4 regions of the Mesorhizobium sp. LCM 4576 genome follow, and region 1 is predicted to be linked to each of the others. Evidence: riboswitches for the same ligand, from Rfam matches in the RefSeq annotation. Region 1 holds a riboswitch; each other region holds the start of a gene.

Region 1 (5,113 bases):
CAGTCGGCGCCTGGATAGACGGCGGTCAGCGACGGCACCAACGTTTCCTCGTCGGCCTGGACCTTGAGGCGGATGCGCACATTCTGCTTCGGCGACAGAAGGTGATAGACGACATCGAACCGCCTGGCGCGCGACGGGTAGTCGGCGCCACAAATGTCGATGATCGAGATGAACTGGCAGCGCGGATCGTCGCGCAGGAAGGTCGCCACCTCGATCAGATTGCCCGGCTCGACGGAAATGGTCAGTTCGTCATAGGCAAGCACGGCTTCGCCGATGCGGCCGGAGAGCTTCTCGCCGAGATAGGTGGAGAGTTCGTTCAACGCCAGGGTCATCGGCTCACCGTTCGATCGTGCCGGTGCGGCGGATCTTCTTCTGCAGAAGGAGAATGCCGTAGAGCAGCGCTTCGGCGCTCGGCGGGCAGCCGGGCACATAGATGTCGACGGGCACGACGCGATCGCAGCCACGCACCACCGAATAAGAATAGTGGTAGTAGCCGCCGCCATTGGCGCAGGAGCCCATCGAGATGACGTAGCGCGGCTCCGGCATCTGGTCGTAGACCTTGCGCAGCGCCGGCGCCATCTTGTTGGTCAGCGTGCCGGCGACGATCATGATGTCTGACTGGCGCGGGGACGCGCGTGGCGCGACGCCGAAACGCTCCGAGTCGTAGCGGGGCATCGAGGTATGGATCATCTCGACCGCGCAGCAGGCGAGGCCGAAGGTCATGAACATCAGCGAGCCGCTGCGCGCCCAGGTGATGAGCGCTTCGGTCGAGGTGACAAGGAAACCCTTGTCGGCCAGCTCATTGTTGATTTCGAGGAAGAAGGGATCGTCTTCCCCCACCGGCCTGCCGGTGTTGGGGTCGATGATGCCCTTGGGCTTCGGCGCGACGAGGGTGCCTGAACTGTCGTTCAATCCCATTCCAGCGCTCCTTTTTTCCATTCATAGGCAAAGCCGATGGTCAGCACCGCCAGAAACACCATCATCGACCAGAAGCCGAGCATGCCGAGCTTCGAGAAGGACACGGCCCACGGGAACAGGAAGGCGACCTCGAGATCGAAGATGATGAACAGGATCGACACCAGGTAGAAACGGATGTCGAACTTCATGCGGGCGTCGTCGAACGAATTGAACCCGCATTCATAGGCGGAAAGCTTTTCCGGGTCGGGATTGCGGTAGGCCACCAGGAAAGGAGCGACGATCAGCGCCAGACCGACGATCATCGCCACGGCGATGAACAGGACGATAGGCAGGTAAGAACTCAGGAGTGCGCTCATGCGGCGGCTTTCCTTCGGCGGGGCAGTTCACTTTGATTACAGCAACGAACTCTAATGCGGAAGCGTGACAGTTTAACCGCTGAACCGTTTTAAGAGGGCCCATGCTGCAACGCGGCGAGGGTTAGCGCAGCGGTTTCGGTGACGCAAGTCAAACCTTGTTCAAATCGCGGCCCTGGACGCCTTATCGGAAGAAACTGGTCCGATCCGCTCCTGTTTGATTTCCTTCACTTTTTACTCCACTTTTCTCTCCTGACATATCTCCCGCCATTTGCCTGCTAGCATGGCCGGAATCACCGGCTAAAAATCCGACGGACGATCGGGGCAAGGACACCTTGATGAAGGAGAAAATCTCGCTCGCCATGGCCAGGCGCATCGCGCTCGGCGCGCAGGGGTTCAACGACCCCAGGCCCAATAGTGTTCCGGACCGACGCCATCTTGCCCGCGTGCTTTCGCGGACCGGCCTGCTGCAGATCGATTCCGTCAGTGCGGTGGTGCGCGCACATTATATGCCGCTCTATTCACGCCTTGGCCCCTACCCGCTGGCGCTGCTCGACAATGCGGCGGTCACCCGCAAGCGTGCGGTCTTTGAATATTGGGCGCACGAGGCCTCGTTCCTGCCTGTCGAGACCTATCCCTTGATGCGCTGGCGCATGCAGCGCGCCGAGCAGGGCGACGAGATGTATCTCGGCCTGGCGAAATGGGGCCGTGAACGCAAGGACATGATTGATGAGATCTATAGAGAGGTCGCCGATCGCGGTCCGATCGCCGCCTCAGATATCGAAGGCCATAAGGGCAATGGCGGCTGGTGGGGCTGGAGCGAGGCCAAGCACGCTTTCGAATGGCTGTTCTGGGCCGGTCGCATCACCACCGCCTACCGGCGCGGCTTCGAACGCTACTACGACCTGCCCGAGCGCGTTTTGCCGCAGGCCGTGCTCGACCTGCCCGTGCCCTCGGTCGAGGACGCGCATCGCGAATTGCTGCGCATCTCGGCACGCGCCCACGGCATCGCCACCTATGGCGACCTGCGCGACTATTTCCGGCTGGCGCCCGGCGACACCAAGGACCGCATCGAGGAACTGGTCGAAGCCGGCGATTTGCTGCCGGTGAAGGTCGAAGGCTGGGACAAGCCCGCTTATCTCCACAAGGACGCGCGAATCCCGCGCCGGATCGAGGCGCGTGCCCTGCTTGCCCCGTTCGATCCCGTGGTTTTCGAACGCACGCGCACCGAAAAGCTCTTCAATTTCCGCTATCGCATCGAGATCTACACGCCGGCCGAAAAGCGCCAATACGGCTACTACGTGCTGCCCTTCCTGCTCGGCGACCGCATCGTTGCCCGCGTCGATCTGCGCGCCGACCGCCCGGCCAGCGTGCTGCGCGTCCATGCCGCTTATGCCGAAGCCGGTGCTCCCGCTGAAACCGCCGCACAGCTCTTCGACGAACTGAAGCAAATGCAGGCATGGCTCGGCCTGCAGGCGATCGAAGTGACGCCGGCCGGCGACCTCGGACCGGCGCTGATCGACATGGCGATGCCATAGCAGCGCGTTGACAAACAAAAAGAACAAAAATAGAACAAAGCTTGCTATGAACCGAGCTTTGGTTTGATGACCCTCAATGGTTTCAAGTGTCTGGTAGTAGCAGCTCTAATGCTGTCTTCTACGCTCGATGCAAACGCTGCGTCCCAGTCGAAATGGGTAGAAGTCACCAAACCCGTAATCTACTGCGGCGGCGTAGACGCCGACGCGGCGGCGTTTTTGCTGCTGCGCTGGCTGAGTTCCGAACACGGAGAGATCGACGACGACATCAAGCAGTCCTGTGGCCTGCTGACGGTTGGCGATCAATATCTGCTCGACGATCAGCAACCAGAATCGGATAGGAGCCGGGTTATCTTGATGTGGAGCCCGATCTGCCCGAGAGGTTGTTCGCCAACCATGCTTCCGGCAGCCGCTGCGCCCCRTCGCCTCGTGGGAACATATCTTAAACCGATAAAGYCGCCGAAGGGCTGGGAGGGCTGGTAATGGCGCTGGCCCACACGACCGTGTCGTAGCCACGCGTTGACAGGCGCCTGGCCGTAAGCCTAAATCCTGACCCAGACGGTCTTCTCCCGGCAAAGGGAGGAGCCAAGAGGGAATGCGGTGCGGGCCAAAACCCAAATCCGCGGCTGTCCCCGCAACTGTAAGCGACGAGCCCCGGCCGAAAACCACTGGGATGTTCCCGGGAAGGCGGCATCTGAGGCGACGACCCGCGAGCCAGGAGACCTGCCGTCTGAGACTAAAAGTATCCGAATGCCCGGCGGGTTTTCCGGGCAAGGAGCCTGGTTTTGGATCGCAACGGCAGTTTCCCGGCAAACAGTGCGGACATTTCGTCCGAGCCCGATGCGCTGGCCGGCGTGACCGTCATCGTCTGCTCGTCCTGCCGCGACGAAACCGGATCCGACGCACATCCCCGCGCCGGCGCGCTGCTGGCCGAAGACACGCGCCGCGCCGCCTCGAGCGACAATATCCGCATTCGCACCGTCGAATGCCTCGGCAATTGCAAGCGCCGATTGAGCGCCGCGCTGCTGCGCGACGGCTGCTGGAGCTACGTCTTCGGCGATCTGGACACGACCAGCGGCGCCGACCTCGTTGCCGGCGCAAAGCTCTTCGCCACCTCGACCGATGGCCTGATCCCCTGGCGGGGCCGGCCCGATTCCCTCAAGCGCGGCCTGGTTGCCCGCATCCCTCCCCTCGACATGCTGAAGGACTGACCATGACCGCTTCCTTATCCCGCGTGCCCTGCACCGTCGTCACCGGCTTCCTCGGCGCCGGCAAGACGACGCTGATCCGCAACCTGCTCGAAAACGCCAAGGGCAAGCGGCTGGCGATCATCGTCAACGAGTTCGGCGATGTCGGCATCGACGGCGAGATCCTGAAGGGCTGCGGCGTCGACACCTGTCCGGAAGAAAACATCGTCGAGCTCGCCAATGGCTGCATCTGCTGCACCGTCGCCGACGACTTCGTGCCGGCGCTCGACCAGATCCTGTCCCGCACGCCGAAGGTCGACCACATCCTGATCGAGACCTCGGGCCTCGCTCTGCCGAAGCCGCTGGTCCAGGCGTTCCAATGGCCGACGGTGAAGAGCCGCGTCACGGTCGACGGCGTCGTCGCCGTGGTCGACGGCCCGGCGCTGGCCGACGGCCGCGTCGCATCCGACATGGACGCCTTGCAGGCGCAGCGCGCGGCGGACGACTCGCTCGACCATGACGATCCAGTCGAAGAGGTGTTCGAGGACCAGATCGCCTGCGCCGACCTGATCATCCTGTCGAAGAGCGACCTGATGGACGCCGCCGGCTCGCAGCGCGCCAACGCCGTTATCGGCGAGCACGTGGCGCGCGCCGTCAAGGTCGTCCCGACCACTCACGGTAAAGTCGACCCGTCGGTGCTGCTCGGCCTCGGCCTCGCCGTCGAGGACGACATCGAGAACCGCAAGACCCATCACGACGACGAGCTCGACCACGAGCATGACGATTTCGATTCCTTCGTCATCGACATCCCGTCGATCGCCAATCCGGACGAACTGGCAAAGCGCGTCGCCCTTGCCGCCGAACAGGAGAACGTGTTGCGCGTCAAAGGCTTCGTCGAAGTCGGCGGCAAGCCGATGCGCCTCCTGCTGCAGGCCGTCGGCCCACGTGTCAACCACTATTACGACCGCGCCTGGACAGCCGAGGACGACCGCCGCTCGCGGCTCGTCGTCATCGGCCTCAAGGGGCTGAACCGCCCGGCGATCGAGCGTATCCTCGCCGGCTGAGGCAAATCGGACAGCGATGCATATCCTCGCCACCACATCCGCTTCGCTCGACGATC
Region 2 (3,027 bases), on a different contig from region 1:
GAAGCTCAGGCTGCTCTATGTCGAACCGTCGGCGCGCGGCCTTGGTATTGGCCGGCGGCTCGTCGACGAATGCATCACCTTTGCTCGAGCCAAGGGCTACAAGACGCTGACGCTGTGGACCAACGACATTCTTGGCTCGGCCCGCCGCATTTACCAGGCCGCGGGCTTCAAGCTGGTCGACGAGGAACGCCATCATTCCTTCGGCAAGGACTTGGTCGGCCAGACCTGGAATTTGGAGCTTTAGCTCTCTTTCCCGTCTCCCCTTGCGGGCTCACGGGGGAGAAGGCTGATCGGCGCGCAGCGCCGAGACGGATAAGAGGTGTACCAGGAAATCCTGACGTTCCACCCCGCTGGAGCTCTTCAGCCGTCTCGACGCTGTGCCCATGTTCGAAACCCGAACGGTTTCTGAAAATTCTCCGATGTTGGTCGCGACGGCTGGAGAAGGGGGTTGACAAAAGCGCCTCCGCCAGCTGTATGTAACGTTATTACATATCAATCGGAAATGCATCTTTTCAGGCAGGTCGCTTCGAACGGTGACAAGGTTGCGCGGAAGCCCGTTGCGACTCGCGGCCGGACTACCTACGATCGTTACGTCATGGTCCCCGAACCGCAAGGCGAGGGGTGAAAAGGGAACACGGTGAGGCCTATCCGGGTCGAGGCCGTGGCTGCCCCCGCAACTGTGAGCGGCGAGCTCCATCCGAAACGCCACTGGCCGGCAAGGCTGGGAAGGCGGATGGCGCAACGACCCGCGAGCCAGGAGACCTGCCATCGACACGAGTTGACCGGACGGGGTGTGCCGGGAGGAGACGCGGGCACCGGCCTTTCGGRCGACTCGTCCGGCATCCTTCCGTCGCCATTTTGGGAAGTGACGGAAATGCTGGACACCGCATACCATCGTATCATCGTCTGTTCGCTATGCCGCGACACCGTGACCAGGCTGAGGTCCGGCGAGGATCTGTGCGCCGAACTGCGCTCCAGGCTTGCCGGGACTTTGGCGTCGTCTTTTGCTGTCGAGACCGTCGACTGCATGGCCGGCTGTTCGCGACCACTGACCGTCGCCTTCAACGCGCAAGGCAAGYCCAGCTATCTCTTCGGCTCGATCGACAGCGGCACCGATGCCGGCGCGCTAGTCSAGTTTGCCAGACTCTATGCCTCGTTGGCCGATGGCTGGTGCAGTTCCGACCAGCGCCCGGCAAGGCTCGCCGGCAAGATACTGGCGCGCATCCCGGCCGGGGGCAGGGAGCAGGTCCGGTGAGCGCGCCCCTGCTTGAAGCCCGCGCTCTTCGTGCCATGGCAAACGGCCGGACGCTGGTCGAGGATGTCGGCCTGTCGCTGGCGGCGGGTGAGCGGCTCGCGATCATCGGCCCCAACGGCGCCGGCAAGACGACGCTGCTGCGCATGCTATGCGGCGCGCTCCGGCCGAGCGCCGGCGAGGTTCGCCTTGCCGGACGCCGGCTGGACAGGATCACCGCGGCCGAGCGGGCGCTGAGCATTGCCGTCGTCGGCCAGACGGACCAGCCGGATCCACGGCTGGCGCTGATCGACTATGTCGAGCTCGGCCGCGTCCCGCATGCCGGCCTGAGGCGCCGGCACAACGATCGCGACATCGTCGTCGAAGCGCTGCGCCGGACCGGGCTATTGCCGTTACTCGCGCGCAGCATCGGTTCGCTCTCCGGTGGCGAACGCCAGCGCGCACAACTCGCCCGCGCCATCGCCCAGGAGCCGAAAATCCTGTTTCTCGACGAACCGACCAACCACCTGGATCCGCGCGCCCGCGGCGAGCTGCTCGAGCTGGTCGCCGCATTCAACATGACCGTGGTCGCCGTGCTGCACGATCTGGCCCTCGTAGCGCCCTTCGCCACGAGCGTCGCAGTGATGAGCAACGCCCGGCTGCGCGCGCTGGCGCCGCCACGCGACGCGCTGGCGCAGCCGCTCATCCGCGAGGTGTTCGGCATCGATGTGCTGCGCCTGCGGCACCCGACCGAGGACCGCGAGCTCACCGTCTTCGAGCTGCCCACGCGCGCTTCCTCGCCATCCTGAACCTGCCCAACACAAACAAGGAGCATGCCCCGTGAAACGCCTCGCTTTGTCGTTTGCCTTCTCGCTTGTCGCCTCGGCCGCCTTCGCCTTCCCGGTCACCGTCGACAGTTGCGGCAAGCCGCTTACCTTCGACGCGCCGCCGAAGCGCGCCGTCATCCAGGATCTCAACATGGCTGAGATGGCTTTCGCGCTTAAGCTGCAGCCGTCCATCGTCGGGCTCACCGGCATCACCGGCTGGTACAAGGTCGGGCCCGAGTTCAAGGCCGAGCAGGGCGCCATCCCCGAGCTGGCGCCGAAATATCCGACGCTCGAGAACCTCGTCGCCGTGCAGCCCGATTTCTTCTTCGCCGGCTGGTATTACGGCATGAAGCCGGGCGGCGAGGTGACGCCCGACACGCTCGCTCCGCACGGCATCAAGACGCTGGTGCTGACCGAGAGCTGTGTCCATCTCGACAAGAACCGTCCCGCCGCCTCGATGGACCTGCTCTATGGCGACGTCGAGAAGCTCGGCAAGATCTTCGGCAAGGAGGCGGAGGCCGAAAAGCTGGTCCACGGCTGGAAGGCCGAGCTCGCCGGCATCACCGCGAAAGTGGGCAACGCCAAGGGCACGCGCGTCTTCCTCTACGATTCCGGCGAGGACAAGCCCTTCACCGCCGGCAAATTCGCCATTCCCGACGCCATGATCGCTGCCGCGGGCGGTGAGAACATCATGGCAGACATGGCGACGAGCTGGGGCAACACCGACTGGGAGACGGTCGCCTCGCGCAATCCGCAGTTCCTCATCCTGCTCGATTACCAGGATGGCGGCGGCTACAGGAAACTGCTCGATTTCCTCAAAGCGCATCCGGCAATGAAGGAGACCGACGCGGTCAGGAACGAGCGCTTCGTGGCGCTCCGCTACGCCGAGCTGACGCCGGGGCCCGCCAATATCGAGGCGATCGGCAAGATCGCCAGGGCCATGCATCCGGAAGCGTTTTGAGACCGCGG
Region 3 (2,972 bases), on a different contig from region 1:
GAGGCCAACATCCTTTTCGTCGTCGATCAGCTGGTCAAGGGCGCCATCCGCGCCATCACCGGCCTGATCGGCGGCATCGCCGCCTTCCTGCCCATTCCGGGCCTGAGCGGCATCGTCAGCTTCATCAACACCGTCATCCGCATCTCGCTGACCTATGTCGACGAGATCATCCTGGGCTACAACATCCGCGTCAATTCGAGCTCGCCCTTCGAGACGGCGCGCCAAGGCGTCGTGCTTTACGCCCAGAACGGCAAGCACATGGTCAAGAACGCCGTCTGGCTTGGGGTGATCATGTGGGGCGTGTCCTTCGTCATCTTCCTGCTGATGCTGGCGCCTGCCGCCGCCATCCTGTGGGTCATGCCCGGACAATTGGCCGGCTGGGCCTTCGTGCTTGCGATCGTCTTTGCCTGGGCCTTCAAGGCAGCCTTCATCGAGCCGTTCGCCATCGCGTCCTTGATGCAGGTCTATTTCGAAGCCATCGAAGGTCAGGTGCCCAATCCCGAATGGGACACGCGGCTTGCCGAGGCCTCGTCCAAATTCAGGGAACTGCGCGACAAGGCGCTGGGCTCCTTCGGCGGTGGATCGCGCTGGGACACGCCCCGGGCCGCTTGATCACGGCTTTGGCGGGCCGCTAAGTCTCGCAATCGCCGATTTGAGTGGCGCTTCTCCGGCGCCRCAAAACGTCTCGCTCATCACCAGCTCGGGCAGCGACAGGCGCCTGCCCCAGCCATGCGCTTCGAGGTCCGGTTTCGGTGCGAAGGCCGAGACGCGGCCGACGCACAGATAGGCGATCGGCGTGACATGCTCCGGGATCGACAGAAGCCGCTTCAGCGCCTCCGTTTCGATGATGCTCACCCARCCGACGCCCACGCCTTCCGCGCGTGCCGCCAGCCAGAAATTCTGCACCGCGCAGACGGTGCTGTAGAGGTCCATCTCCGGATTGTGCCAGCGCCCGAGCGGCGAGTCCTTCGATCGCTGCCGGTCGCAGGTGATGCAGAGATTGAGCGCGCTTTCGCAGATGCCTTCGAGCTTAAGCTTGCGGTACAGCGCCTGCCGTTCCGCCTCGATCRCCGGCAGTTCCTGTTCGCGCGCGGCGAGGAACAAGTCGCGGACCTGCCGCCGCCTTGTCTGGTCGCGGATAACGATGAAATTCCACGGCTGCATGTAGCCGACCGACGGCGCGTGATGAGCGGCGGTGATGAGCCGCGCCAGCACGCTGTCATCGAGATCGTCGGGGACAAAATAGCTGCGCACGTCACGCCTGGTGAACATCGCACGATAGACCGCGTCGCGCGCCAATTGGTCAAAATCGTCGCCGCTCGCGGCGATCGCTGCTGCCGTCATCGCATTTCCCCTTGCGACAAGCAGTCATCCGCCTGACCAAGCGGATGACCATGTCTGCCGGGCCGGTCTTCTGGCTCGGGATCGTCCCGCTCCGGCGCCTTCCCGTCATGGACAGTGGCGTTTGCCGGCGCGGTCCCCCTCACAGCGTTGGGCACGCCACGGAGTTCAACCGTGTTCCCGATTCTCCCGCGTCACGGGCACCAGGCAGCGAAGTGACCTTACCGCAAAGTTCGGCGCCCGCCAATGGCGCGGACGACATCGGCTGGCGCAATTTCCCCAGCCATTCGGCGTTTCAAACATGGTCATTACGGCCGCGGGTGCCTAGATTAGGCGCCATGGCCACCCGTCTCTACACGCACCCGATCTTCCTCGAACACCTCACGCCGCCCGGCCACCCCGAGCGGCCCGACCGGCTGCGCGCCATCGAGCGTGTGCTGGACGACGATGCCTTTTCGGCGCTCGACCGCGTCAAAGCGCCCGAAGGCGACGAGAAAACGATCCTTTACGCGCATCCCGAGCAATTCGTCGAACGCGTCCGCGCGGCAATCCCTGAGACCGGCATCGTCTCGATCGACGCCGACACCAGTGCCAGCCCGAAGAGCTGGCAGGCGGCGGTGACGGCGATCGGGGCGGCCAATGCCRCCGTCGACGATGTCTTCGAGGGCCGTGCCGCCAATGTGTTCGTCGCCGCCCGCCCGCCGGGACATCACGCCGAAAAGACCACGGCGATGGGCTTCTGCCTGTTCAACACGGCCGCCATCGCCGCCCGCTATGCGCAGAAGAAACATCAGGCCGAGCGCGTCGCCATCGTCGACTGGGATGTCCATCACGGCAACGGCACGCAGGACATTTTTTGGGACGATCCGTCTGTGCTTTATTGCTCGACGCATCAGATGCCGCTTTACCCGGGCACCGGCGCGAAGAGCGAAACCGGCGCCGGCAACATCGTCAACGCGCCGCTCGCGCCGCAGACCGGCAGCGACCTGTTTCGAGACGCCTTCCTGTCGCGCGTGCTGCCGTCCATCGATGCGTTCGCGCCGGACCTGATCATCATTTCCGCCGGCTTCGACGCGCACCACCGCGATCCGCTGGCCGAGATCAACCTGACCGAGGACGATTTCGACTGGGCGACCGGCAAGCTGATGGAGCGCGCCGGGCGCCACAGCTCCAACAGGCTCGTCAGCCTGCTGGAAGGCGGCTACGATCTGCAGGGACTGGCATTTTCAGTCGCCGCCCATGTCGGGCGGCTGATGAAGGGATAGGGTATGGCAGTGGAAGGCAATGAGGACGTCAAGGCGATGAGCTTCGAACAGGCGCTCGACGCGCTGGAGAAGATCGTCGATGATCTGGAGCGCGGCGATGTTCCGCTCGACCAGTCGATCCGGATCTATGAGCGTGGCGAGGCGCTGAAGGCGCATTGCGATCGGCTGCTGAAGGCGGCCGAGGACAAGGTCGAGAAGATCCGGCTGTCGCGCGACGGCAAGCCGGCGGGAACGGAGCCGTTGGACGCGGAATAACTTGGGGGCAGAGCAAGCAGGTAAGGAGTCCAAGCCATGTGCCGCAACATCAAGACCCTGGCCAATTTCGAGCCGCCGGCGACCAATGACGAAGTGCATGACGCAGCGCTT
Region 4 (3,219 bases), on a different contig from region 1:
GCCGCTCACCATTGTGCTCGGCATCGTGCTGGCAGCACTTGCGATTGCGATCATAGCCTGGGGACGCTCGACCATGTTGCGCGGCGGTACCAATGTGAACCCGACATTGCCGACCACCGCGATCCTCACCAGCGGCCCGTTCGGCTTAACCCGCAATCCGCTCTATATCGGCCTGATGGGGCTGCTTCTCGGGATCGGCCTGCTGTTTGACACTTGGTGGGCCGTCATCGCCCTCGTCGCGAGCTTCCCCATCCTGCATTATGGCGTGGTGCTGCGCGAGGAAACCTATCTGGAGCGCAAGTTCGGCGAATCCTACCGCTCGTACAGGGCGAGCGTGCGCCGCTATCTTTGAGTGTCAGTCCTTCGGCGCGTTGCTGTAGAGCGCCACGCCAAGGCGGTCGTTGCGCCGCCACCGCACCAAAGCGCGATAGGCCATGTCGTCGGCTGGAACCTCGAGCAGGAAGCGTTCCGGGATGTCCATACCGGCGGCCACGCGCAATTCCGCGCCCTGCTCGTGCTGATTTCTGACCGAACAGCCGATCCTGACGCCATTGGCAATGATCGTGGCTTCCTTGAGCACGAATTCGCGCACATGAAGGCGGCGCTCGGTCTCGGGATATTCGGCCATAGGCGACGGACTCCTCGGGCGAGGCTCTCCTCGCCACGGGGCTGCACCCTAGCAGCGAGGCGTTTCCGTTCCGTTAGCGATCGCTGAAACGGCGGACTTCGCCTTCGCCGGCGACCGCTCGTCGCCAGGCAAGCGCTTTTCCAGCGCTATCTCGCGCCGGCCATCACCCCGCTCGCATGCAGCACCCAGCGATGGCCGTCGCCGCGGAATTCGGTGTGTGACAGCGGCTCGATGTCGATCTTCCAGACGGCGGAGAGCGGCGCGCCCAGCACATGCACGACGGCGGCGCGGATCGGCACGGCATGGGTGAGCGCGATGGTGTGGCCGCCCTCGCCGGCCAGGCGCTCCATCAGCGCCGCGCCACGCAAGGCGACCGCGGCAAGCGACTCGCCGCCATGGGGCGCGGCGTCCGGATCGGAAAGCCAGGCCGCCATGCCTTCTGGGTCCTCGGCCTGCACCTCCTCGAAACCTTTGCCGGCCCAGCGTCCGAAATCCTGCTCGGCAAGCAACGGCTCGACCGTCGCGTCCAGGCCGAGCGCCTCGGCCGTCCGCCGTGCGGCGAGCGCCGGACTCGTCCAGACGCGGTCGGCCCGGCGCAGCGACGAAGCCATCGCGCCGGCGCGCTTGAGAGCGCTCGGCTCCGGCGCCTCGTCCTTCGGAAAGCAGCCCTTGCGCGTGCTCTGCGTCGCGCCGCTTGCGATCATCGTCAGGCGGGCGAACATCCCAAAACTCCGTGGTCCAGTGAAATTTCAGCCGCGCGAGGCCGCGTTGGCCATTACATGTCGTTGACAGGCGAACGAAGTGCTGACAAGTGTTTTAGCGCTATACGGGATTGGAAGCCGGTGCGAGTCCGGCACGGTCGCGCCACTGTGATCGGCACAAGCCGAAAGTCAGGCCTTATTCCBCAGCATTGTTCGATCAACGGGACGCAGTATCCCAAGGGAGGTCAAATATGTCCGACACCACTTTCGCCCCCAGCTACGGTCCGGTTGCGATTCCGGTCCGCGAGCTTCTGCCTTGGGCCATCTTCGCCGGCCTGATGCTGATGCTGATGCTCTATTTCGTCGGCGCGGAAGAAGGCGCGACCTCGCTGATCCGTGGCACGGCGGTGCACGAATTCGTGCATGACGGCCGCCACCTGCTCGGCTTCCCCTGCCACTAAAGCGGTTCAGCATCGCTGAACCCGCTTTCGACAAAGGGTTCTTGAACATGGTCGGAAAACTCTTGCTGCGCGGCATGCTTGTCGGGCTGGTTGCAGGGATTCTGGCATTCGCCTTTGCTCGCGTCTATGGCGAGCCGCAGGTCGATAAGGCGATCGCCTTCGAGGAACAGCAGGCCCAGGCCACCGGCGAGGCGCCGGAACCCGAGATGGTCAGCCGCGCCACGCAGGCCGGCATTGGCCTGGCGACCGGCGTGCTGATCTATGGCGCCGCCCTTGGCGGGCTGTTCTCGCTGGTCTTTGCCTATGCCTATGGCCGGCTGGGCTCGCTCGGCCCGCGCGGCACCTCGGCGCTGATCGCGCTGCTCGGCTTCCTGGCCGTGATCGTGGTTCCGAGCCTCAAATAKCKGGCGAACCCACCGGCTGTCGGRAATGCCGAGACAATCGGTTACCYCACAGAGCTGTTCTTCATCATGATCGTGGTGTCGATCGCGGCGATGGTGGCGGCGGTCGGCCTGGCGCAACGGCTGTGGAACCGGCTCGGCGCCTGGAACGCCTCGATCGTCGCGGGCCTGGCTTTCCTCGTCGTCTTCGCGCTGGTGAAGGCGGCGCTGCCCGACATCAACGAAGTGCCGGAGACCTTCTCGGCGACGGTGCTTTGGCAGTTCCGGGTCGCCTCGCTCGGCATCCAGCTTGTGCTGTGGACCGTCGTCGGGCTCGGCTTCGGTGCGGTTGCCGAACGCGTGGTCGCGGTGCGCGACCAGCGCAGCCCTGCCCGCCGCTACGCCTGAAATCCGATGCGTTGGCCGCCACGGTTCCGCGCCCTGGCGGCCAATTTCTTTTTGGCGACCCTTTTCGCCCTCCTCCTGGCAGCCCCGGCCCAAGCCCATAGCGGATCTTCCGCCCCTCCGCCTCCCGGCATCCAGATCCCCAGCCTCACCCATGGCCAGATGGCGGTGATCGCGCGCTATCGCGGCGACATTCTCGCACTCGCGCAAGCACAGACGGTGACCGATCCGACCTTCCGGCGGCTCTACAATCACGGCAACCTGCAATACACCTACTGCCTTTGGGGCCTGATGCCGGGCAGCCTCGGCGATGAGGAGAGCCCGTTCAACGAATGCAGCCACGCCTATCTCGCCACCGCCAAGGCGCTGCTCACCTACATGGCGACGATGCCGTCGGCAGCGCATGGGGCGAAGGCGTTGATCTCCGACATCGATGCCGAGATGGTGCGCAGCGGCGCGTCCTGGATCCTGTGCCAGTTCAGCGGCGAGACCTTCAGCACCGGCGCGGTGATCGAGCCGCGCTGGCGGACTGTGTTCTTGCACCTGCCGAGCCTCGCGGTGCTTCTTGCGACCACCGCAGCGCTGATCGCGGCCAGTTGGATGATCTTCGGCAGACCGCGGCCCCGCACAGCCTAGCCGCGGGC

The links. Region 1 has a riboswitch for cobalamin ahead of LCM4576_RS08030 (DUF1636 family protein). Riboswitches for the same ligand answer to the same signal wherever they lie in the genome.
Region 2: it holds a riboswitch for cobalamin, as region 1 does, so the genes downstream of both, LCM4576_RS23990 (DUF1636 family protein) here and LCM4576_RS08030 (DUF1636 family protein) in region 1, are expected to answer to the same signal.
Region 3: it holds a riboswitch for cobalamin, as region 1 does, so the genes downstream of both, bluB (5,6-dimethylbenzimidazole synthase) here and LCM4576_RS08030 (DUF1636 family protein) in region 1, are expected to answer to the same signal.
Region 4: it holds a riboswitch for cobalamin, as region 1 does, so the genes downstream of both, LCM4576_RS31020 (CbtB domain-containing protein) here and LCM4576_RS08030 (DUF1636 family protein) in region 1, are expected to answer to the same signal.

What each region holds. Positions count from the first base shown of each region.
Region 1 is NZ_MDDT01000016.1:58,038-63,150, forward strand. It holds gene LCM4576_RS08005 (NADH-quinone oxidoreductase subunit C) at 1-332, opposite strand, end outside; gene LCM4576_RS08010 (NADH-quinone oxidoreductase subunit B family protein) at 337-918, opposite strand; gene LCM4576_RS08015 (NADH-quinone oxidoreductase subunit A) at 909-1,274, opposite strand; gene LCM4576_RS08020 (winged helix-turn-helix domain-containing protein) at 1,610-2,809, shown strand; gene LCM4576_RS36265 (hypothetical protein) at 2,915-3,133, opposite strand; cobalamin riboswitch at 3,349-3,552, shown strand; gene LCM4576_RS08030 (DUF1636 family protein) at 3,592-4,017, shown strand; gene cobW (cobalamin biosynthesis protein CobW) at 4,020-5,057, shown strand; gene LCM4576_RS08040 (cobaltochelatase subunit CobN) at 5,074-5,113, shown strand, end outside.
Region 2 is NZ_MDDT01000047.1:14,441-17,467, reverse strand. It holds gene LCM4576_RS23995 (helix-turn-helix domain-containing GNAT family N-acetyltransferase) at 1-244, shown strand, start outside; cobalamin riboswitch at 580-785, shown strand; gene LCM4576_RS23990 (DUF1636 family protein) at 875-1,255, shown strand; gene LCM4576_RS23985 (ABC transporter ATP-binding protein) at 1,252-2,040, shown strand; gene LCM4576_RS23980 (ABC transporter substrate-binding protein) at 2,072-3,019, shown strand.
Region 3 is NZ_MDDT01000057.1:233,761-236,732, forward strand. It holds gene LCM4576_RS26890 (hypothetical protein) at 1-612, shown strand, start outside; gene bluB (5,6-dimethylbenzimidazole synthase) at 613-1,344, opposite strand; cobalamin riboswitch at 1,387-1,564, opposite strand; gene LCM4576_RS26900 (histone deacetylase family protein) at 1,680-2,606, shown strand; gene LCM4576_RS26905 (exodeoxyribonuclease VII small subunit) at 2,610-2,861, shown strand; gene LCM4576_RS26910 (DUF2277 domain-containing protein) at 2,898-2,972, shown strand, end outside.
Region 4 is NZ_MDDT01000068.1:11,686-14,904, reverse strand. It holds gene LCM4576_RS31035 (isoprenylcysteine carboxylmethyltransferase family protein) at 1-352, shown strand, start outside; gene LCM4576_RS31030 (PilZ domain-containing protein) at 356-628, opposite strand; gene LCM4576_RS31025 (histidine phosphatase family protein) at 775-1,350, opposite strand; adenosylcobalamin (AdoCbl) riboswitch at 1,436-1,579, shown strand; gene LCM4576_RS31020 (CbtB domain-containing protein) at 1,581-1,790, shown strand; gene LCM4576_RS31015 (CbtA family protein) at 1,838-2,578, shown strand; gene LCM4576_RS31010 (hypothetical protein) at 2,738-3,211, shown strand.